Regions from separate parts of the Nitratireductor aquibiodomus genome, predicted to be linked through region 1. Evidence: riboswitches for the same ligand, from Rfam matches in the RefSeq annotation. Region 1 holds a riboswitch; each other region holds the start of a gene.
What was found. A riboswitch is a leader RNA that binds a small molecule or an ion and turns the genes downstream of it on or off. The one in region 1 is predicted to bind cobalamin.

Region 1 (5,892 bases):
TTCCCGCCTCGTCGCGGAAGTGGCGGCCGAGCGGCGTTTCGGGCACGATGCCGAAGCCGACCTCATTCGAAACGAGAACCGTGGTTCCCTCTCTCGCGGCAAGGGCTGCAAGCAGTCTCTCGGCGGCAGGCTTTGGATCATGGTCGTTCAGCATGAGGTTGCTGAGCCACAGGGTGAGGCAATCGACCAGAACCGTTTCGCGGGCCGGTAGTTCCTCAAGCACACCCGGCAGGTCGAGCGGGGCGTCGTGCGTCTGCCACGCCCCCGCCACCGCCTCCTTGCGCCGCGCGCGGTGCATGGCGATGCGTTCGCGCATCTCGTCATCGAAGGCCTGCGCCGTGGCGATGTAGTGCCAGGGCGCCGGTGCGGCCTCGATCAGCCTCTCGGCATGGCGGCTCTTGCCGGAGCGCGCGCCGCCCAGAACGAAATGAAGGGATCGCATCGCTATTTTGCCGGCTCAGCCGACAAGATGCCCGGCAAGGAAGGTCACGCCAACGCCAAGGATGGCGGCACCGGCAAGCCGGGGCTGCATGGCCTCAATGGCCCAGCCACGCGACTGGACCAGAAAATATGCGCCGAGCGCGATGGCGCTCTGGATTGCGGCGAGGCCGGCGAGATAGGCGATGAGCGGCGTCTCCTCGCTGCCGACAATGGCCTCGCCGAAGGCATAGCCATGGAACACGCCGACCACCAGAAACAGCGCGAAGACGAGTATTTGATTCTCCACCGCCCGGCCGCGCGCCAGAAGCCAGCCGCCGGCAAGAACGCTTGCCGCGATGATGATTTCAGCCGCCGGCAGATCGAGCAGCATCAGGTGCAGACCGACGCCGATCAGCGAACCGGCGACGAAGAGAAGCGGCGCGAAAAGGCTCATGCCGGCGACAGCGGCAATGAGGCCGGCAGCGACGATGAAGGCGAGATGGTCAAGCCCGATCACGGGATGGGCGAGCCCTGATACCAGCCCTTCGTAAAGGGTCGTGGGCGTTTCTCCACCCATGGCATGATGGGCCTCGGCGCCAGTTGCGAAGAGCGATGAAAAAACGAATGCGGAAAAAATGCGTGCGATACGCGAGGTCATGTCCGGTCCTTTCCCCTCCACCCGAGGGATACGGTGTTTCTTTCAGGTTGTCGGCAGGTTTCCTGGCTCACGGGTCGCAGCGTTTTCCAGCCTTCCCAAGACAAAAAGCCTCAGTGGCGATCAGGAAAATGCTCACCGCTTACAGTTGCGGGGGCAGCCATGGCCTTGGCGCTTTTGGCGCCGCACCATGTTCCCTCTGGTCCGCTTCAGCGGAACCGACAGCGGGCGGAGCATACAAGAATCGCCACGCCCCGCAATCGCTTTGTTGCCCGCATTGACAGACCCGTCGGGCGAGCCGTAAATGCGCGATAGACGGTCCTCTTCCCTCAAGGGAGGAGGCTAAGAGGGAATGCGGTGCGGGCCTTGCCCAATGCCGCAGCTGTCCCCGCAACTGTAAGCGGAGAGCGCACCTGACACGCCACTGGGGCAACGCCCTGGGAAGGCTGGAGAGCGCAGCGACCCGTGAGCCAGGAAACCTGCCGTCTGAAAGTGAAATCCTGACCGCCTGGCGGGTGTCCCGGGCAAGGAGTGTACATTATGACTGCCGACAGCGCCGCTGCGCGCCTTCTCCCGATCATTCATGGTGTCTCTGCCGGTACGCGGCCGCGAAAGCCCCGTGTGCCCCTCACCCGCGTCTTATCGTTCTCCACACTCCATCACCTGAAGGATATACCATGACAACGCGTTTCGACCGGGTTCCCTGCACCGTCGTGACCGGCTTTCTCGGCGCCGGCAAGACGACGCTCATCCGCAACATTCTGGAAGGGGCAAACGGCAAGCGGCTTGCCATCATCGTCAACGAATTCGGCGATGCGGGCGTCGATGGCGAGGTGCTGAAAAACTGCGGGCTCGACAATTGCCCGGAGGAAAACGTGCTGGAACTGGCCAATGGCTGCATCTGCTGCACCGTGGCCGACGATTTCGTGCCCGCGCTCGACCAGATCCTCGCCCGCGAGCCGAAGGTGGATCACATCCTGATCGAGACCTCGGGCCTGGCATTGCCCAAGCCGCTGGTGCAGGCCTTCCAGTGGCCAGCGATCAAGAATCGCGTCACCGTCGATGGCGTCATTGCGGTGGTGGACGGGCCGGCGCTGGCCGATGGCCGGGTCGCCTCCGACATGGATGCACTCGCCGCGCAGCGCGCCGCCGATGAAACGCTCGATCATGACGATCCCGTGGAAGAAGTGTTCGACGATCAGGTGGCCTGCGCCGATCTCATCGTATTGTCCAAGAGCGATCTTCTGGACGCGGAAGGCAATGAGCGCGCCCGCGCCCGCATCGAAGATCATCTGTCGCGCAATGTGCAGGTCGTGCCGAGCGCCCATGGCAAGGTGGACCCGGCGCTGCTGCTCGGTCTCGGCCTCGCGGTGGAAGACGACATCGAGAACCGCAAGACGCATCACGACGACCCGCACGATCATGAGCACGACGATTTCGACACATTCGTTGTCGACCTGCCGCCGGTCCTGCGCCCCGAAGATCTGGAAAAGCGGGTCAATGCGGTGGTGGAGACAGGCGAGGTTCTGCGCCTCAAGGGGTTCGCCCATGTGAAGGGCAAGCCCATGCGTCTTCAGGTGCAGGCCGTGGGCCCGCGCGTTTCGCATCATTACGACCGTCCGTGGAAGGCCGGTGAAGCTGCCGAAACGCGGCTCGTCGTGATCGGCCTCAAGGGCATCGACCGCGCGCGCATCGAAAGCCTTCTCTCGGCCTGATCCGATGCACATCCTCGCCACCACCACCGCCTCTCTGGACGATTTGATCGAACCTGTCGATCTGCAACAGTCGCCGGCGGACATGGTGGCGCTGTCGTTCACCGACAGCGATCTGGCGGGGATTGCCTCTGCGTGGCAGACCGGGCGCGAGGCCCTGCCCTCGCTGCGCCTTGCCGCGCTGCGCGATCTGAGACACCCCATGTCGGTCGATCTGTGGATCGACAACACGGCAGCGCATGCCCGCACCATTCTGGTGCGGGTGCTTGGGGGCTATGAGTGGTGGCGCTATGGCTGCGACCGGCTGGCGGAACTTGCGCGAGACAAGGGCATCGCGCTGGCGCTATTACCCGGCGAATGCCATCAGGACGATCCGCGCCTTGCCGAGCGTTCCACCGTTTCGGCTGAAGCGCGCGCGGCGCTGCTTGCCTGCTTTCGCGAGGGCGGACCGGACAATATGCGCGCGCTGACCATGCAGATGGCGTGCCTTGCGGGACAGGATATCGAAGCGCCGGAAGCCGAGCCGGTCGCCAAGGCCGGCTTCTATGCGCCGGGCCATGGCATTGTGGAGGCAGGTTTTTTCGCCGCGCAGCCCGGCAGGGCAATCGTTGCGATCCTCTTTTATCGCTCCATGCTGCTTGCCAGCGATGTCGCGCCCATCGACGCGCTGGTGGAGGCGCTTGAGGAACAGGGTCTTTGCGCCGTCCCGATCTTTGTTTCCAGCCTGCGGGACCCGGTTGCCGCCGGTTTCGTGCAGGACGCCGTGGAGAGGCTGAAGCCGCAGGCGCTTATCACCGCGACAGCCTTTTCCAGCGGCGCGGAGCCCGGCGAGAAAACGCTGTTCGACCGGTTTGGCGTGCCGGTTTTTCAGGTGGTCACCGCCACCACGCGGCGCGAAGCGTGGCAGGAAGGCCAGCGCGGTCTGGCGCCCGCTGACCTTGCGATGCATGTGGTGCTGCCGGAGCTCGATGGCCGTCTGATGGCGGGTGCGATTTCCTTCAAGGACGAGGCGGCGCTGGATGAAGGGCTGTCCTTCGGCGTTCAGCGCAACCGGCCCGAACCCGCGCGCATAAGGCAGGTGGCGGCGAGGATCACCGCACATCTGAAGCTTGCCCGCACACCAAAGGCCGAGCGCCGCATTGTCGTGCTCATCCCGGATTATCCGAGTGCGCCAGGGCGCACCGGCTATGCGGTGGGGCTCGACGTGCCGTCGAGCGTGCTCGCCATGCTGCATGACCTCGGTGAAGCGGGGTACGCGGTTGATGGCGTTCCCGAGACGCCAAGGGCGCTGATGCAGCGCCTCGAACAGCCTTCGGAATCGCTTTCGCTGGATGAATACCGGCGGGCCTTCGATGCGCTGCCCGAAGAGGCGCGCGAAACGCTGCTCGCCACCTGGCGACCGGCCGAAGACGATGCGGACGATGGCGTCTTTCCGTTCCGCGCGGCGCGGTTTGGGAATGTCACCGTGGCGCTTGCGCCGGACCGGGGGCGCTCGGCAGACCGGCGCGTCGACTATCACGACCCGACCCTTGCGCCGCGCCATGCGCTCGTCGCTTTCGGCCACTGGATGCGTGAAGGGCTTGGTGCCCATGCGCTGATCCATGTGGGCGCCCATGGCACGCTGGAATGGCTTCCGGGAAAAACCGTGGCGCTGACGGAAAGCTGTTTTCCCGAAATCGTCGCCGGCGCGCTGCCGGTGGTCTATCCCTTCATCGTTAGCAATCCGGGCGAGGCGGCGCAGGCCAAGCGCCGCATCGGCGCGCTCACGCTTGGTCATCTGACGCCGCCGCTTGCGGGTGCCGGGCTTTCTGAAGACCAGCAGGAACTGGAACGGCTGGTGGATGAATATGCGCAGGCCGACGGGCTGGACCGCCGCCGCCGCGACCGGCTGGCGCAACTGATCGTGGAAACCGCCGAGCGCACGGGCCTCACCCGCGATGCCGGTGTCGAGGACACGGGCGACACGGATGCAGCGCTGATGCAGATCGACGCCTGGCTCTGCGATCTGAAAGATTTCGCCATCAAGGACGGGCTGCACATCTATGGCCGGGGCAGCGGCATGGATGAAGCGCCCGAACGCCGCGCCTGCGCGGAGAGCGAAAAGCGCGCGCTTCTGGCCGCACTCGATGGCCGGCACATCGCGCGCGGCCCATCCGGCGCGCCGGCGCGGGGGCGCACCGATGTTTTGCCGACCGGTCGCAACATTTTCACCGCCGACCCGCGCACGCTTCCCACGCCAACCGCTACCGCGCTTGGCAGAAACGCGGCGGATGAGGCCGTGCGCGGCTATTTGCAGGAGCATGGCGACTGGCCGCGTTCGCTGGTGATCGACCTCTGGGGCAGCGCGAGCCTGCGCACCGGCGGCGAGGAGATCGCACAGGGTCTGGCGCTGATGGGCTGCCGGCCGCAGTGGGATCAGGCGACGGGGCGCGTGACGGGCATTGAAGTTCTGCCGCCGGCCAGCCTTGGCCGCCCGCGCATCGACGTGACCTGGCGCATTTCCGGCCTGTTCCGCGATATGTTCCCCACCCAGATCGCGCTTCTCGATACGGCGGTTACCGCCGTGGCCGCGCGCGATGAGGACGACAGCGAAAACCCGCTTGCGAGCGCCGCCCGAAAAGCCGGCAAGGCGCCGGCGCGCATTTTCGGCTCCGCTCCCGGCACCTATGGCGCGGGGCCGGAAGAAAAGCTGGCGCGTGGAGACTGGCAGGAGCGCGCCGAGCTGGGCGAAGCCTATCTCGCCGCCAGTGCCTATGCCTTCGGCGGTGCGGAGGGCGAAGGCCGGCTGGAAGACGGCGCGTTTGCAAGGCAGGTGGCGGATGCCGACATGCTCATCCACACCGGCGACGATGCCGGACGCGACATTCTCGAAGGTTCGGCGGATGTGGCTTTCATCGGCGGGTTCGCGGCGGCGGTGGAAGCGCTGGGCGGCAAGGCCGATCTGGTGGTGCTCGACACGACCGATCCGGAGCGCCCGCGCGCCCGCTCGCTGGCGCAGGCCATTGCCCGCACCGTGCGCGCCCGTGCGGTCAATCCGCGCTTCATCGAAGGGCAGTTGCGCCACGGCCCGCGCGGTGCTGCGGAACTGACGGAAACGGTGGACCG
Region 2 (5,892 bases), on a different contig from region 1:
AGGAGAATGACCAGCGCATAGCCTGGCGACCCGCCGCTTGCCGCGCGGGCGAAAGCAACACGGCGAAGAGCCGCGCCTCGCGCAGGCGGTGCTGACTGGAGCACGGCAAGCAGCGCTTCATGGCTGTCTGGGTCGTCCCTCTTCGGGGCGGGAGCATGCATCCCGTGAGTCCCGCTCGCCTGCTATTCGCCCATCCGCTCGGGATGGAAAGCACGGGCCAGTTTCTCCACCGCATCGATGGAGCTCGGCCCCGGCTGGCCCCAGACGGAATCGATCGTGACAAATCTTTCACCGACAATGCCCGGCACGTCCCCGATGGTCGGGTTCGCCTTCAATATCTCGATCCGCCCCTGGCCCAGCTCACCGGCAGGGTCACCGACCACCTGGCCGCCGGCGGTGCCGGAGTAATAGACGACGACGTATTCAGGCATACGCTCGGCGATCTGCTCCCAGGACACCTGACCATAGCGGTTTGCAACATCGCCAAAGATGTTCTCGCCGCCGGCCCGCGACACCACATGCGACAGCATGGTGTTGCCAAGAACGGCGCGTGGGGCGGCCTCTCCGCCGTTGAAGATGAACACCGGTATGGCGTCCGCGCCTTTGAGATCCTCTTCCACTGCAGCGAGCCGTTTTTCAATGTCAGCGATCAGTGCTTCGCCGCGCTCGCGCACGCCAAAGATGGCAGATACGGAGCGGATTTCAGCGTAGAGTTCATCGAAACCGAATTTGCCGAGATTGCAGCCTTCGGTGTTGAGCCGCGTCTTCATGCCCAGATCATGCAACTGGTCGCGCGTGTGGCGGCTTTCGCTGAAGCCGTCAGGATAACCGGCATAGACAAAATCGGCCTCCACCTCGATAAGCTGCTCGGTCGTGGCGACAAGCGGCGAAAGCACGGGAACCTCGTTATACGCCTCTTCATATTGCGGGCTGATCTTGAGGTTCGCCATATAGGAGGTGCCCGCCATGCGGTCTTCCAGCCCAAGCGCCAGCATCATCTCCGTTGCGTTGTTGCTGAGCGTAACGGCCCTTGCCGGCGGTGCGTCATAGGTGGTGGTGACACCGCAGTTCTCATCCGTATAGGGAAAGCCCGCTCCATCTGCGAAAGCAGGCATCGAAGCCGCCAATAGACCCGCGACCGCAAAAGCGCGGAGACCGCCATAACGCATCATGAATTCACTCCTTGCAAAGCCGGCTCATTCCCGGCGTTTTCGAATGGGGATGGAGAAGAGGCCTGCCTGTCGAGAGCCGGGAGCACCTCGGCAGCGAAGAGCTCCATGCCCCTGAGAGCCACATCGTTGGCGATCAAGCCATTGGCGCTGAACAGGCAGCGTATGCTGCTGGAACCCGTGCGTGCCGAAAGCGCGTGCAATTGCGCATGGCATTCCTCGGGTGTCCCCGCGATGGTGAAATCAGCCATCATCAAAGCGCGGCTGCGCGGCTCTGGCGGTGTCATCCCGCGTGCCAGCGCGCGTTCGGCACGGCGCGTGTTCAGTCTATCGAGAAGCGTGTCGACCCGCTCATCAGCTTCAGCCCGGGTCGGAGCAATCACCACATAACGAGAGAGCGACGAGGCCGTGAGCGATGCCCGCGACGCGCCATGCCGTTCAAGTGCGGCGTGAAACACGGGCAATTGCCGCGCCTCGTTCGGTTCGAGACTGAGCAGCAGCGGAAACCCGTTTCGCGCGGCGATGTCGACGGTTTCTTCTGAGACGCCGGCCACGTAGACGGGCGGATGCGGTTTCTGAACCGGAGGCGGTCCGACGGCGACATTGGCGAATTTCCAGGGTCCGGCATCGGCAGAGCAGTGCGGCTTTGTCCACGCTTCGATCATGATCCTGAGCGCTTCGCAGAAGCGGCGGTGCGCATCGTCACGCGAAATCTCCAGCGCGGTGAAAGTCGCGGGCTCCGTGCCACGTCCGATGCCCAAATCGACCCTGCCGCCGCTCTGAAAATCAAGCTGCGCGATCTGCTCGGCCAGCATGAGCGGGTGATAGAGCGGCAGGACGAGGATCGACGTGCCGAAGCGCAGCCGCTCCGTACGCGCCAGGATCTCCGCGCCGAGCAACAGCGTCGACGGATAGGGCAGCGCTTCCCGGGCGAAGTGAAACTCGTTGAACCAGATGCCGCCAAAGCCAAGCGCATCAGCGCGTTCGACGAGGTACATGAGTGCAGCGTGATCGCCCAATGCCCCCTCCCGCGCGAATCCAGCCAGATCAACGCGCATTCGGGCCACCTGCAGCAACCGACGGAAAAAGGCGGAAACGACTCATTTGAAATGATATAACATATCGAAGACGATCGAGCCCGTTAAATCGTCTTGTCGCCGGCAAAGCCGCGCCTGCATGCATTCTGATCCTCCTGCCGGCGCACCTCGTCCGGCGTTCATGGTCAATGCATGAGGCAGGTCTCCTGGCTCGCGGCTCGGACGTTCGCTCCGCCTTCCCGGCTCTGGCCAGTGGCATTGGAAGAACTTGCCGCTTACAGTTGCGAGGGCAGCCCCGGAATTGATCCCGCCAGGAGATCGCACCGGGTTCCCTTTTCATCCGCAGGATGCGGAACCGCATGCGGGAGCGACCCTAGCGGCGAAGCGGTCGCCGCGCAACACACCGCAGCCCGGTTCCATGACAAAATCATCGGCTGGGCCGGGCGAGCCTGAACGCCCTGCCAGTCCTGTGGCCGCGTTCGCTCCGAAGTCCGCCATCCATAGGCGAAAATCCAGGCCTTCCGCTGCATCGCCCTGGCATATCCCGGCGGAAAGCAACCGATGGTGGAACTAAAGCATCGGACCGAAAAGTGGAATCCGGTTTTCGGATTATTCCGATGCTCCATCAAGAATTTAGATCGTCCTTTGTGCGTGCGGATGAACGCACGGCGATCTAGTGTTTGATTTATAAATGAATGTATGCTTCATATATAAACATTGAGCACGCCGGTTGGATGGCTGCTCACCTCGGGGGGTGCAGTCGGGTGGACACGTCTCGTTTAATGGGCAGCTCTGATCGAGCGACAATCTGCGGGCAGAATGCCGGACTTCCGTGCGCCCTGACCTGCTTTCAGCCTGCAACCACAGGCTCTGCGTCGAGGCGGTCGGTGCTTTGACCGGGCGACTTCAGACGCTTTGGAGCGCCATCACGAGCATCGCCGGCTCAAACCATGCCGGGCGCACCATGCCGGTGACGACAGTAAACTGCCCGCCATCGTGGCCTCACAGGAGGTGTGGGGCTTTGTGATGATATTCAACACATGCCGATCATCAGTTTTACCGCCGTGTCCAGCAAGGAGGGCTGCCGGCGTATTCGTACATGCCGATCATCTGCATGAGCATTTCGTCGATCTTCGCATCGCCGAAAACGGAGCTGTCATGGCTCCGTAAACGCCCTGGTTCTCCCCCGCAATGAGGGGAGGGAGGACGGGAGTGCTCCGCTTCCTTCAAACGGAGACAGCGGGGCAATAACAGGTGCCTGATGCAGCTACACCGGGAGAAGCTGCTCATTTCTTTTGGGAGGAACCATGTTGAAACTATCCAGACTTCGCGCGCTCTCCATCGGAGCCGCTGTGGCCATCGCCGCCAGTGCAACAGCCACCCTCGCCCAGGACGTCCTGAAGTTCGGTCACGTCTACGAGGCTTCCACGCCCTACCATGCTGCGGCGCTTCGCGCGGCCGAGCTTCTCGAAGAAGCAACCGGGGGCCGCTACAAAATGGAGGTCTTCCCCGCATCGCAACTCGGGAAGGAAGCAGCCCTCAACGAAGCGCTTTCACTTGGAACGGTGGATGTGATCTACACGGGCGTTGCCTTTCTCGGGCAATCCTACGGCCCCATAAGCATTTCCGACTACCCCTTCACCATGCGTTCCTATGAACACTGGAAGGCCTATGTGAACTCCGACCTCTTCGATGAGATGAGTGAGGCGTATAACAAGGTTTCCGGCAATACGGTCGCGGCCATGACCTATTACGGTGCGCGCCATGTGACCGCCAACAAGCCGATCCTATCGCCGAAGGATATGGAGGGTCTGAAAATTCGGACGCCCAACGCTCCGGCCTATCAGATGTTCCCACGCGCCACGGGCGCAAACCCCACCCCGATGGCCTTCGCCGAGGTGTATCTCGCCTTGCAGCAGGGTGTGGTCGACGCGCAGGAGAATCCACTCCCGACGATCCAGTTCAAGAAGTTCTACGAGGTCCAGTCGAACATCAATCTGACCGGGCACATCACAAACTCGCTGGCGACGGTCGTATCGCCTGTGACGATGAACAAGATGGGTGAGGACGGCGCCGCTCTACTGGAGGCGCTCGCCACCGTGGCAACGCAGACATCGGATGAGATCGTCGCCTCGGAGGGAGAGCTGGCTGACTGGTTCCGCGACCAGGGAGTGACCGTGAACGAAGTGGATCGCAAACCATTCATGGAAGCCGTCGCGCCGCATCTGACGGGCGAGGATGTGCCGTGGGATGCCGCGATCTTCGAACGCCTTCAAGCCATTCAGGAATGACATCGGCCTGTGGGTCCGGCATTTGCCGGGCCCATTTGCGCAACGGGAGGACGCGCTGATGGCGCAGAACACCATGGTGCCGGAAATCGACTTCGACGCGATTTCCGCAGAGGACGAAGCGCATTTCGCAGGCTTTAAGATAAGCCTGGCGGACTACGCGCTTCTCGCAATCTTTCTTGCTTTATTTCTTGTTGTTTTTGTTCAGTTTTTCACGCGATACGTCCTCAACGACTCCATAAGCTGGACCGAGGAGGCCGCGCGCTATCTGCTGGTCATACTGGCGTTTGCGGGGGCGGTTCGCTGCCAGATCACCGGAAGCCATATCGTGCTGGAATTCGTCGACAAATATTACGGGCGCAAACTCGGCCTCGTGCATGTATTTTCGCTGCTGTGCACCGTGGCGCTGTTCACGATTCTTCTCTGGTCCGCCTGGGAGCTGATCCAGCGGACATCGTTCCAGCGAATGGTGTCGCTTCCTTTCCCGAAATACTACCTCCACGCAGCCGTGATGGCTCTGGCCGGCCTCAACGCAGTTGTGGCGGCCATGCAGCTCATGCTGCGCGTGAAACAGATGATACGGAGCTGACGGCAGATGGGCCTGACTATTCTCTTCGTTTCCCTGTTCTTCCTGATGCTGCTCAGAGTTCCCATCGCGTTTTCTCTGGCGCTCTCATCCTTCGCGTACATCCTCTATTCGGGTCTTCCACCCGTGGTGTTGATGCACAACATGGTCAACGGAATGGACAGTTTTCCCCTGCTGGCCATACCCTTTTTCATATTCGCCGGCGCATTGATGAATTCCGCCGGGATCACCGCCCGCATATTCGGCTTCGCGCGTGCCATTGTCGGGTGGATGCATGGCGGTCTGGGACATGTGAACATCGGCGCAAGCATCATCTTTGCAGGCATGTCCGGTGCCGCCGTGGCCGATGCCGGCGGGCTGGGCGCGATCGAGATCAAGGCGATGCGCGAGGCCGGCTATGACGACGACTTCAGCGTCGGTGTCACGGCGGCATCGTCGACCATCGGGCCGATCATCCCGCCATCCCTGCCACTGGTGATTTTCGGCGTCATGGCGTCCGTTTCCATCGGGCAGCTTTTCGTCGCCGGCATTGTTCCGGGCCTGCTGATGGCAGTGTCCCTTTCCGCCATGGTCTGGTGGAAATCACGCAGGAGGAATTATCCGCGCGACGTGGCTTTCCGACTGGACACGATTGCGAGCCGGTTCAAGGCAGCGTTCCTCCCGCTCATGACGCCCGTCATCATTGTCGGTGGCATCGTATCGGGCGCGTTCACGCCCACCGAAGCGGCGATCGCCGCCGCCGCCTATGCGCTTTTTCTAGGCGTTATCGTCTATCGTACGCTGACACCCAGGAAGCTCGCCGTCATCTCTCT
Region 3 (5,892 bases), on a different contig from region 1:
AGAAGGCGATCGCAGATATTCCCGAGGATCGCCGCGTCGCCGTCGTCGCGCACAATGCGTTCCGCTATTTCGAGCGCGATTATGGCATCCAGTTCCTGTCGCCCCAAGGCATCTCGACCGAGTCCGAAGCTTCGGCTGCAGATGTCGCCGCACTCATTCGCGAGATCAGAGAGAAGCGCGCCGCTGCTGTTTTCGCCGAGAACATCTCTGATGCACGCCTGGTCGAGCAGATTGCGTCTGAAGCCGGATTGACGCTCGGTGGAACGCTCTATTCCGACGCCCTTTCGCCAGAAGGTGGCCCGGCAGCCAATTATCTCGACATGATGCGTCACAATGTCGGGACGCTTGTGACCGCCATCAACGGCGAGTGAATGCCCACAAGGATGGGGGGTGAATTTGCTCCTCATATGTAACGTAATACCGTACCAAAGGAGAGATGAATGAGACGGTTTATCCTGGGTGTATCCACCCTTGCCCTTACCGTGGGGCTCACCGGCCCCGTGGCTTTCGCGGAGGAAGACGTCACGCTCTATCGCGTTTTCGTTGGCGACCATGAGGCCGGCAAGATCACCGCGTTTGACCTCGGTGAACCGGACAAGCGCTGGTCGTTCGAAACCACTGGCCAGGTCAAGCTCTATAGTGTTGACGAAGGCGCGGCTATTGTAGCGGTGCAGTCCAACAACGACGTCGTGAACTTCATCGACAGCGGCATCTCGCTGCACGCGCACGGCGACCATTCCGACATCGACATTGAGGACCCCAAGGCGGTCGAAGCAAGCCTGACCGGTCCGCGCCCGTTCCACGTCATCGACCATGACGGCAAGGTGGTGATCAATTTTGATCGCGGCGGGTATAACGAGATTGTCGACGCTCACGAACTTTCTGATGGTGAACTTGAATCCACTCGTTTGCCTCAAGCCCGCGCGCATCACGGCTTTGCGGCACCCATCGGCAAGCATTGGGTCACAACGGTCGCTTCGGACGCGCCGGTTGAAGGCGATGCTTCTCCCAAGCGGGTTGGCATGCAAACGGTCAAGGAAGACGGAACGCCTGTTGGCGAAGTTGCCACCTGCACCGGAATCCATGGTGAAGCATTCTCCGGTGCATTCCTTGCGGCGGGATGCGATGAAGGCGTCCTGACCGTCACGGCCGGGAGCGATGCACCCACCTTCAAGATGCTGAACTACGCCAGCGACCTGCCGGCCGGTGGGAAGACGGGAACGCTGCTCGGTGCAAAGAGCATGCAGGTCTTCCTTGGAAACTACGGGGCCAAAGGCCTGGTCGTGGTTGACCCTGCCGACGAACCGCACTTCCGCTACATCGAGCTCCCGTTCCGGCGCATCGATTTCGCGCTCGATCCCGCCAATGCACGCTTCGGCTATGTGCTGACAGAAGACGGCTCACTGCATCAGGTCGACGTTCTGGATGGCAAGGTCGCCAAAAGCGAAAAGGTGACCGAGCCCTACTCGATGGATGGCCACTGGAATGACCCTCGCCCGCGGATCGCCATGGCTGGCGACGAGATCGTCATGAGCGATCCGAAGGCCGGTCTGGTTCGGCGAATTGCCAAGGATACGCTTCAGGAAGCCGGAACCATCAAAGTCGAGGGCATGCCTTACAACATCGCTGTCGCAGGCGGCAGCGGCAAGGTTCATGAGGGAGAGGAAGGCCACGACCACAGCCATGATGGCGGTCACGCTCATGACAAGGGGCACGACCACGCTCACGATCACGGCGACGAGAAGGTCTACAAGGGCTATTTCGAGGACAGCCAGATCAAGGACCGCCCCCTCTCGGACTATGCAGGCGACTGGCAGTCGGTCTATCCGCATCTGAAGGACGGGACGCTTGATCCGGTCTGGGAGCACAAGGCTGAAAACGGAGACAAGACCGCCGACGAGTGGAAGGCCTATTACGACACGGGCTACAAGACCGATGTCGAGCGGATCACGATCAAGGGTGACGTCGTCACCTTCTACCGCGACGGCCAGCCAGTTGAGGGCCACTACGCCTATGACGGCTACGAGATCCTGACCTATGAGAAGGGCAATCGCGGCGTCCGCTTCATCTTCAAGAAGACGGAAGGCGACGACGACGCGCCTGCGTTCATCCAGTTCAGCGATCACAGGATCGCGCCCGAGGTGACCGACCACTATCACCTCTACTGGGGCGACGATCGTGCTGCCATTCTGGAAGAACTGACGAACTGGCCGACCTACTATCCGTCCTCTCTCAAGGCCGATGAGATCGTTCACGAGATGATCGCGCACTGATTAGGTACGCTTCTTTCAATGAACCCGCGCCCGGCTTCCAGCCGGGCGCAACCTTTCGATCATCCCAAAGTCAGGGGACTTGCCATGCTCGACACAGCCAAACCCTCGAACCGCCTTCCGGTGTGACCAGGTTCCTCGGCGCGCGGGACAACGCTTTTCAACCAACAAACATCGTGCGCCCGACAATCGACTGACGGCATTGGCGCCTTGATCGTGGAGGCTGAGCAAAACGGCTCAATCGCGATTGACAAGTGGAACACAATTCGAGACTTTCGCCGCGTCAAGGTTCTCCCTGCCGGCATTGCCGGGAGGGAGCTAAGAGGGAATCCGGTGACCTTTCGGGGAATGCCGGAGCTGACCCGCAACTGTGAGCGGAGAGCCGCTTTGCCATCGATGTCACTGGCGTTTTAGCCGGGAAGACAGGCAAAGCAGCGATGACCCGCGAGCCAGGAGACCTGCCTGACCGCATAGAGTTCCGTGGCCGGGGATTGCCGCAGGAGCGCGCACTCTGTGTCCGGTTCGCAAGAACTGAACACGCGCGACGTCTCCGGATCCCCGTCTGCATCGCAACGGGGGTTTTTGATTGGAACGGGCTTCAACGTCAGCGGACACAGGCCAATACGACCTGGGGGACAGACATTCCCTCAAAGGCCAGGCTGTCCTTCTTGTGGCAAAATCCGCATTTGCCGCCGCACCGTATGCTGAAATGCAGCGACTGGCGCGCATGGCCGCGCGCCTTCCCGGTGTGGCGCAGGCCACGTCATGCTTTTCCGAACAAGGTCAACCGTCGCTGCGGGAGGCGCTTCTCGATCTTCGTGACCGCAGTTTCACATCCATTCTGATCGTTCCGCTGGTGCTGCCGATGGAGCCTGGCTTCATGAACTGGCTGACACGCTCGCTAAAGCGCTGGCAGACGGAGGCTGCCGGCGGCTGGCCACCGATACGCGTCACCCGCGATATTGCGCAGGAGCGGCATTTCGAACCCTTGCTCGCCGCCTTGATCGAAGGCGCGGCCATGGCCCCCGACATTGTTCCTGAAAAAGAAAAACCCGCGGCGTCCTTGGTGCCTGCACAGAAGCGGCGCGTCCTGGTCTGCGAAGGCGGAGCCTGCAACGCCGCCGGGGCGGACGCGATCTGGGGACATCTGCGCAACGAGCAACAGCGCCGCAAGCTGCGCGCGTCGGGCTCCGGCACGATGACCGCGAAATCCACGTGCCTCGGCCCCTGTGCGCTCGCCCCGGTGGTGCAGGTGTTTCCCGAGGGCACGTATTACGGCGGCGTTACAGAGGCGGCGATCGACCGCATCGTCGAAGAGCATCTGCTCGGTGACCGCGTCGTCGACGAGTTCGCCTATCACCCGACGGGACGCAAACAGCGCCTGCGCGACAATACCCATTCCGATCCAACAGGAGACTGACATGAGACACATTACCCGCGCAGCGCTTGCCGCGCTGATCGCTTCTTCCAGCATGCTTGCCCTGCCGGCAGTTGCGCAGGAGGCCATCCAGGCTGGCGCGACCTTCATTGCCGCCGCGATTGACCCAACCAAGGGCTCTTCAAGCTGGGCGTTGGTCAGCCATGGCATCGGTGAGAAACTTTTCATGGTCGACAGCGAAGGCAATCTCGTACCCGAGCTGGCCGCAACGGCCGAGCGTACGGGCGATTTAAGCTGGGCCGTCAAGCTCGCGCCAGGCCGCTTCTTCTCCGATGGCTCGCCTGTCACGGCGACCGCGCTGAAAAAGGGTTTCGACCACACCTTCGCCAATCTGCCGGCAGCCAAATCCACCGGCGGCATGATCGAGTTCGAGGCGCTGGACGATCTCACACTCGCGCTCACCACCGAGCGACCCGTTCCCCTGATCGCCGCTCTCTTCGCCGAGTGGCCGCTGATGGCCTATACCGTGAAGGATGACGGCTCGTTCCTGTTCACCGGCCCCTATGCGGTGGAGGCGTTCAATGTCGACCAGAACCTTAAACTCACGCCCAATCCGCATTTTCCCGGCGCGGAAAGCCGCTCACCAATCAACCTACGCCGTTTCGGCGACGCGCAAACGATGGCGCTGGCCTTCGAGGCCGGAGAACTCGATCTTGCCTTCGGCCTGCCGTCCGAAGGTCTTTCGCGTCTGAAAGCCAATCCGGATCTCGCGGTCAAATCCTTTCCGGTCGGCTACCAGTATTTCGGCTTCATCAACACTGAACGACCTTTCACTTCCGACGTCAGGGTGAGACAGGCAATCGACCTTGCCATCGATCGCCAGGAACTGGTCGCGGCGATCAATGCAGGCTCGCGGGCCACCGGCGCCTTTGCGCCTTACTTCCCCTTTGCGGCGAAGGAGCCGCGCGTAACGGATCTCGACCAGGCGAAGGCTCTACTGGCTGAGGCCGGCTGGGCACCCGGCAGTGACGGGATCCAGGAGAAGAACGGCGAGACACTTTCCATACTGATCGTCACCTATCCGCAGCGACCGGACCTTGTCACCATGATGCCGGTGGTCAAAGCGGCCCTCGCCCGCGTCGGCATTGCCTCCGATACCAGGGTCGTTGAGAACATCGGCGACTATGCTGCCGGTGGCGACTTCGACATTGCGCTCTGGGCGCAGCATACGGCGCCCGCAGGAGACCCCGCCTACTTCTTCAATTCCATGCTGAAGAGCGATGGTCCGCTCAATCATTCGCGCTACAAGAGCGACGCGTTCGACGCGATCATTGCCGAATTCTCGACGGCGGGAACGCTGGAAGAGCGCACGGAGATTGCGCTGGAGGCGCAGGAGCAGCTTTATAGGGATGCTCCTGCAACCTTCCTCGTGTCACCGAGCTGGCATGTCGGCCTCTCGCAGCGCCTGCCTAATTACAAGCCGTGGGGTTCAGACTATCACGTGTTCCGACCGGAGATGGGGGAGGCGCGCTGAACGAACTCGCGTGCTGGAGCATACGCTGAGATTGGGCTTGCGTGCGGCCGCCAGTTTACTGGCGGTCTCCGCGCTCGCCTTCCTCGTTGTCGCTCTGATGCCGGCCGACCCTGTCGAGATCGCCATCCGCGCGTGGAACCTGCCCGCCAATCCAGCAACGGTCTCGGCGATGCGCGCCGAATGGGGGCTCGATCAGCCGCTGGCACAGCGCTATTTCAACTGGCTCGCGGGCTTCGTCACCGGCGACTGGGGGCGCTCGTTCCGCACCGGGGAGCCTGTCTTTGACGAATTCATGAAACGCCTGCCACTCTCGCTTACGCTCGGCATTTCCGGCCTGGTGCTCGCGGGGGTACTGGCGGTGCCGTTGGGCTTCGCTGCCGCTCTGCGGCCGCGGGGCATTGCTGACCGTTTCAGCCGCGGCCTCGCAATCAGCGTGCAGGCGGTGCCTGCCTTCTGGCTCGGACTGCTCCTGATCTGGGTGCTTGGCGTCAAATTTCAGCTCATACGACCGTTTTCGGGCGGGCCATCGATTTATGCGCTGGCCATCGTCCTCATCGCACTGCATTCAATTGGTCTGTTTGCGCGCATCTACCGGCGCGACATGCTTGAACAGACCGGGCAACCCTACTTCCGCACCGCTATCGCCAAGGGACTGACCCGTAGGCAGGCAATGTGGCATCACTGCCATTGCAGCGCGCTCTATGCAATGC
Region 4 (5,892 bases), on a different contig from region 1:
TGCGGTGGCAGGCATGTGTCGGTCGAAGGGCTTCATCGGGAACTGTTGGGCCTGGGGGCGCCCGGCTCCATCAGCTGCGTTTACAACAGCCTGCGCCGCTTCAGCGAAGTGGGCCTCGTGAGGCGGGTGCCGGTCTATGGAGCGACGAGTTACTTCGACACGAAGCTCGACCATCACCACCACTTCTATGCGGAAGACGAGGATCATCTGATGGATGTTCCCATGAATGCTATCGCCCTTGATGACCTTCCGCCTCCGCCGCTTGGCTATGAGCTTGTGAGTGTGGATGTCGTCGTGCGGGTCAGACGCGAGCGTTCGGCAAAACCGGTCCGACCGTCATTTCGATCCGGGGAAGGGGCGTCCTGATGCTTCAGATCCCGGAAGAAACCTTGGAGAGGATGCGAGCGGCCCGTGAGCGGACGGGCAGTGCGCGTCACGAGCTCCAGGACATGCTGAAAGCGGGCGGGTTACGTCCCACGCGGCAGCGTATCGCGCTTGCCGCCCTGCTGTTTTCCACCGGCCGACATCGCCATGTTACCGCCGATGACCTGCATCGGGATGCGCGTGCCGACAGTACCGCTTTATCGCTCGCCACTGTCTACAATACGCTCAACCAGTTTGCCGATGCCGGGCTGATCCGCAAGATCGGCATGAATGGCGAGCGTATGCATTTCGACACGGATCCGGGCGATCACCACCATTTCTACGTGGAGGCTGAGGACCGGGTGCTGGACGTGGAACCCGGCGCGGTCTGTTTCAGCGCGCTTCCGGCTGCTCCGGCTGGCTACGAGATCGCCGGGGTTGATGTCGTGATCCGTCTTCGCAGGTCAAAGCCTGAAAAAGCACGCAACGCCTGCAGCGGCGGGTGTGCCCGGCGCGCGGGCTCTGGCGGTGACATGCCCCGATGACCCAATTGCGAGCCGTTCTTTTCGGGCCGGACGGAGTTTCTCGCCGCAATCAGGTTCGAACTCTCAGCAATAGTCAAAGGAACACAACCCATGCACACCATCTGGGGCAGGCCGCCCGTCCTTGATTTTTCTTCAGTTCCGCTCGCTCCGGATGGGGTGTTTTCGCGTGAGCTTATTGCCTTGCTGTTCGGCAGATTCCGTGAGGGCGCATGACATGAGGCCACACATCAATGGTCCGGCTTCCGGGACGGTGCCGCCAGCGTCTCTCGGGCCGACTTTCGACCTGCGCTGGCGCACCCTCACCGAAGAAGCCAATGCTCTTTACAGGGGAGGCGATACCGCATCTGCGCGCAAATGCTATGAGGCGGCGCTCTCAGAGGCTGAACGCTTGCTTGATGCGGTCGCGGCGGAGCACGACGCGCGGCCGGCGCCGATTATCTACAATGTTTCCTGCCACAATCTCGCCGAACTGGCGCGGGCTCTTGGTGAGAACGCTGAAGCGGAGGCCTATTGCCGGCGCGCCTATGAGCGCCTTCTCGCGGTGGCGCAGAACCCGGCCTCGCCGCTCGAACTGCGCATTTCATGCGTCCGGAATCTGCGCAACGCGCTGGCTGAATTGACGGTGCGCCTCAACGAGCGCCATGCGCCGCCAGGGGAACTTGATCGCATCGTCGAGCCGGTCCGCAACGCCGCATTCAGCGTTTTTCGCATTGCCCGACATGCCGAACTTGCGCGGGACAACTGCCCGCACTGCCCGCTTTCGTGATCCCACGATCAGATCTCCGCACAAGGGATCGAACTTTTGTTTCAGCTTCCAGAACTTCCATACGCAATGGACGCGCTTGCGCCTTACATGTCCGCAGAGACCCTCGAATTCCATCACGGCAGGCACCACAAGGCCTATGTCGACAAGCTCAACGCGTTAACGGCAGACAGCACCTATCGGCACATGAGCCTTGAAGAGGTCATTTTGACGAGCGCCAACAAGCCGGCCGAAAGCGGCCTGTTCAATCAGGCTGGCCAGCACTGGAACCACAGCCATTTCTGGCTTGGCATGAAGGCCGGTGGCGGCGGCGCGGTTCCGGGGAATCTCGAAAAGCACCTGATTGCCGATTTCGGGTCGGTTGACCGTTTCAAGGAAGAGTTCAAGGCGGCCTGCATTGCGCAGTTCGGAAGCGGATGGGCATGGCTCGTTTTTGATGGCGAGAAGCTCGCCATTGCCAAGACGGGCAATGCCGACACGCCGCTGACAGAAGGCAAGTCGGCATTGTTGACCTGCGATGTCTGGGAACACTCCTACTACATCGATTACCGCAATCTGCGTCCCAGATATGTCGATGCTTTTCTGGAAGGTCTCGTCAACTGGGAGATAGTGGCCGAGCGCTATGAGAGTGCCATCGGGGCTTAGGGTCAGGACCTGTTGATATGGCCTTCCCCTAAGTCCGGTGCGCCGCCGGCCTTGAGAGCCGGCGGCGTTTACAGGTGTCAGGCGCTTGCGTTTTCGGTGCGCATCGTGCGGGCGGCGGCAACCATGTTGACCAGGGCGGGACGCACTTCGTCCCATTTGCGGGTCTTCAGGCCGCAGTCCGGATTGACCCAGATCTGCTCCCCGGCAAGGCGCTGGCGCGCCAGCGAAAGCAACGCCGTCATCTCACCAATTTCGGGGACGCGCGGCGAGTGGATGTCGTAGACGCCTGGTCCGATCTCATTGGGATATTTGAAGGTTTTGAAGGCATCGAGCAATTCCATCCTCGAGCGCGATGTCTCGATGGAGATCACATCCGCGTCCATGGCGGCGATGGCGTCGATTATGTCGTTGAACTCCGAATAGCACATATGGGTGTGAATCTGGGTTTCATCCGAAACCCCGCTGGCCGAAATGCGGAAGCTCTCCACTGCCCAGTCGAGATAGTGCTTCCAGTCCGCATGGCGTAGCGGCAGGCCTTCGCGCAGGGCCGCTTCGTCGATCTGGATAATGCGCGCACCCGCTGCCTCAAGGTCACGGACCTCGTCGCGAATGGCAAGCGCGATCTGCCGGCAGGTCTCGCTACGCGGAATGTCGTCGCGCACGAAAGACCAGTTGAGAATGGTCACAGGGCCAGTCAGCATGCCCTTGACCGGCCTGTCCGTCAGCGACTGGGCATACTGCCACCACGAAACGGTCATCGGAGTGGGCCTGGATACGTCGCCGTAGATAACCGGCGGTCTGACATAGCGCGATCCATAGCTTTGCACCCAGGCGTGCTGGGTGAAGGCGAAGCCGGAAAGCTGCTCGCCGAAATACTGAACCATGTCGTTGCGCTCGAACTCGCCATGGACCAGCACATCGAGGCCGACGTCCTCCTGCCAGCGGATCGTCGCTTCGGTTTCCTTCTTCAGGAACGTGTCGTAGTCGACAAAGCTAAGCTCGCCGCGTGCATGTGCGGCTCTTGCCTTGCGAACCTCTGGCGTCTGCGGGAAGGAGCCGATCGTGGTGGTCGGAAAGGCGGGCAGGCCGAGCCGGGTAGCCTGTAGCTTCTGGCGCTCGACAAACGTGGCGCCGCGCGTCTTCATCTCGTCGTTGATCCGCGCCATGCGGCCCTGAACCAGAGGGTCGCTGACCTTGGGGGAGGCGTGCCGCGCGGCGACGGCATCGGCTGCTGCTTTCAGGGCACCGGCAACGTCTGCTCCGTTCCCGGACAGAACATCGGAGAGCACATGAAGTTCGTCCATTTTCTGCAGGGCGAATGCAAGCCAGGAGCGCAGGTCGGCGTCGAGCGTGGTTTCCAGTTCCAGATCGATGGGGATATGGAGCAGCGAGCAGGACGGAGCGAGCTGGACCATCGCTGCGCCGCGCGCCTTGACGACGGGCCCGAGCCTGTCTGCGAGGGAAGCCAGATCAGCGCGCCAGATGTTGCGGCCGTTGATCACGCCAAGCGACAGAACCAGATCCGGCCGCGCAGCGGCGAGCACCGCGTCGAGTTGCTCCGGCGCGCGAACGAGGTCCAGGTGAAGGCCGGCCACAGGCAGGGAAAGCGCGGTTTCCAGATTGCCGCCGAGCCCGCCGAAATAGGTTGCAAGCATGATCCGGAGATCTGGGGCAGCGGCTGCAAGCTTCCGGTAGGCAAGCCGATAGGCATCCTGTTCGTTGGGAATGAGGTCGGTGACGAGGGCCGGCTCATCAATCTGTACCCAGTCCGCTCCGGCCTCCTTCAGCTTGCGAAGCAGTTCTTCATAAACAGGCAGCAGGCGCGGCAGAAGCGCAAGCGGATCGTAGCCTGCATCGCTGGACTTGCCGAGTTTGAGGAAGGTGATCGGACCAAGGAGTACGGGCCGGGTATGGATGCCGAGCGCTTTTGCTTCGAGAAACTCATCCAGCGGCTTGGTGGAGGAGAGGGCGAAGACCTGGTCGTCGGAGAATGCCGGCACCATGTAGTGGTAATTGGTGTCGAACCATTTGGTCATTTCCTGCGCTTTGTGGCCGCCGGAGTGGCCGGGGTGCCCGGGGTGCTCGCATCCCGCATCCCTGGAGCCCTGGCTGCCGCGCGCCATTGCGAAATAGACTTCAAGCGGCACCGGGCCACCCTGCCAGCCATAGTCTGCCGGAACCGCGCCGACCATCACACTGGTGTCCAGCACCTGATCGTAGAGTGAGAAATCATTGGAAGGGATGATTGCAACGCCACGATCGCGCTGCTCCTTCCAGTTCTCGGCCCTGAGTTCCCTTGCAGTCTGGAGAAGGGTTTCTGCGCTGCTTTTGCCGGACCAATGGCTTTCAAGGGCGAGTTTCAGTTCTCGGCGGCGGCCGATACGCGGCACGCCGAGCGTGGAGACAGGAATTGAACGTTCAGACATGGCACACCCGATGCTGTTTGGGGCAGGGGGGAGGCGTACGCAGACCGCGGCCTGAACGGCCGCCGCATGACGAACACCGGACACCCCGCCCGTTGACGTTGTTTCGTCATGGCAGGTCTCCTGGCTCACGGGTCTCGGCCTTGATCCGTCTTCCCGGACGTCTGTCCAGTGACTTGAATGGATTTCGGCTCGCCGCTGACAGTTGCGGGGGCAGCGCCGGATTTGAACCGGCTTCCCTCTTAGCCCGAATCCGCCTGAAGGCAGGTTCGAGAACCACGACGCGCCCAGATTCCTCGCAATGCGGCGGAAAGTCAAGAATGATATAAAGAAATGTTTATATCTTTACCTCTTGTCTGAGGGGTGATGTGCCTCTCTATTTTAGCTGTCGGGAAATCCTGTTCCGGAGTTGGTCCATGTGCGCGCGCGGGTCGGCCGGCAGAAGGTTGACAGGCGCGGGTCTGCGTATACTTTTCGAAGCGGTCAAGGTTCCGTCGGCAGACCTGTCTCGGTCGGCGGCTAAGAGGGAATCCGGTTCAAATCCGGAGCTGACCCGCAACTGTGAGCGACGAGCCGCTTTGCCGATCATGTCACTGGCGTTATGCCGGGAAGACGGGTGAAGCTGTGATGAGCCGCAAGCCAGGAGACCTGCCTGATCGTGTGAAGTTCCGTGGTCGGGATATGCCACAGGAGCGCGTGCTTCGGAATATCCGGTTCCGACGCGCGATCTCCCTGCCGTTCCCGATCGCATCAGCTCGAGGAATGGCAGTGGATACGAATGCATTATTGAATGAAGGGCAGGGAAGCCGCGCGATCCTGCTTCTTGCAAAGTCGGCTTTTGCTGCTGCACCTCATGGCGAGATGGCGCGCCTCGCTGAAATGGCCGCAGGTTTTGAAGGTGTGACGGCGGTTCAGTACTGTTTCTCCGAACAGGGGACGCCGTCCTTGCGGTCCGCACTTCTGGAACTGCGGGCAGAACATTATTCTGAGATCGTGGTTGTCCCGCTCCTGCTTCCGATGGAGCCGAGCTTCCGGAACTGGCTGTCGAAATCGCTCCGGCGCTGGTAAGCCGAAACATCCGGCGGCTGGCCACCCATCCGCATAGCATCCGACATTGCTCGCAGTGCACATTTTGAACGGCTTCTTGGCGGTC

Region 2: another riboswitch for cobalamin. It lies ahead of BLW55_RS13190 (LLM class flavin-dependent oxidoreductase); the one in region 1 lies ahead of BLW55_RS20160 (HupE/UreJ family protein).
Region 3: another riboswitch for cobalamin. It lies ahead of BLW55_RS08245 ((2Fe-2S) ferredoxin domain-containing protein); the one in region 1 lies ahead of BLW55_RS20160 (HupE/UreJ family protein).
Region 4: another riboswitch for cobalamin. It lies ahead of metE (5-methyltetrahydropteroyltriglutamate--homocysteine S-methyltransferase); the one in region 1 lies ahead of BLW55_RS20160 (HupE/UreJ family protein).

The regions. Positions count from the first base shown of each region.
Region 1 covers NZ_FNSL01000002.1:208,779-214,670, reverse strand. Annotated here, with positions in the region: gene cobU (bifunctional adenosylcobinamide kinase/adenosylcobinamide-phosphate guanylyltransferase) at 1-442, opposite strand, end outside; gene BLW55_RS20160 (HupE/UreJ family protein) at 458-1,078, opposite strand; cobalamin riboswitch at 1,114-1,313, opposite strand; cobalamin riboswitch at 1,375-1,577, shown strand; gene cobW (cobalamin biosynthesis protein CobW) at 1,753-2,790, shown strand; gene cobN (cobaltochelatase subunit CobN) at 2,795-5,892, shown strand, end outside.
Region 2 covers NZ_FNSL01000001.1:2,758,419-2,764,310, reverse strand. Annotated here, with positions in the region: gene BLW55_RS13200 (FecCD family ABC transporter permease) at 1-161, opposite strand, end outside; gene BLW55_RS13195 (ABC transporter substrate-binding protein) at 183-1,115, opposite strand; gene BLW55_RS13190 (LLM class flavin-dependent oxidoreductase) at 1,169-2,188, opposite strand; cobalamin riboswitch at 2,386-2,581, opposite strand; gene BLW55_RS13185 (sialic acid TRAP transporter substrate-binding protein SiaP) at 3,514-4,497, shown strand; gene BLW55_RS13180 (TRAP transporter small permease) at 4,556-5,083, shown strand; gene BLW55_RS13175 (TRAP transporter large permease) at 5,096-5,892, shown strand, end outside.
Region 3 covers NZ_FNSL01000001.1:1,740,525-1,746,416, forward strand. Annotated here, with positions in the region: gene aztC (zinc ABC transporter substrate-binding protein AztC) at 1-371, shown strand, start outside; gene BLW55_RS21095 (ZinT/AdcA family metal-binding protein) at 441-2,273, shown strand; cobalamin riboswitch at 2,540-2,750, shown strand; gene BLW55_RS08245 ((2Fe-2S) ferredoxin domain-containing protein) at 2,980-3,690, shown strand; gene BLW55_RS08250 (ABC transporter substrate-binding protein) at 3,692-5,182, shown strand; gene BLW55_RS08255 (ABC transporter permease) at 5,220-5,892, shown strand, end outside.
Region 4 covers NZ_FNSL01000001.1:1,250,941-1,256,832, reverse strand. Annotated here, with positions in the region: gene irrA (iron response transcriptional regulator IrrA) at 1-366, shown strand, start outside; gene irrA (iron response transcriptional regulator IrrA) at 399-908, shown strand; gene BLW55_RS06040 (DUF2753 family protein) at 1,123-1,674, shown strand; gene BLW55_RS06035 (superoxide dismutase) at 1,702-2,316, shown strand; gene metE (5-methyltetrahydropteroyltriglutamate--homocysteine S-methyltransferase) at 2,394-4,742, opposite strand; cobalamin riboswitch at 4,836-5,035, opposite strand; cobalamin riboswitch at 5,209-5,408, shown strand; gene BLW55_RS20915 (CbiX/SirB N-terminal domain-containing protein) at 5,367-5,807, shown strand.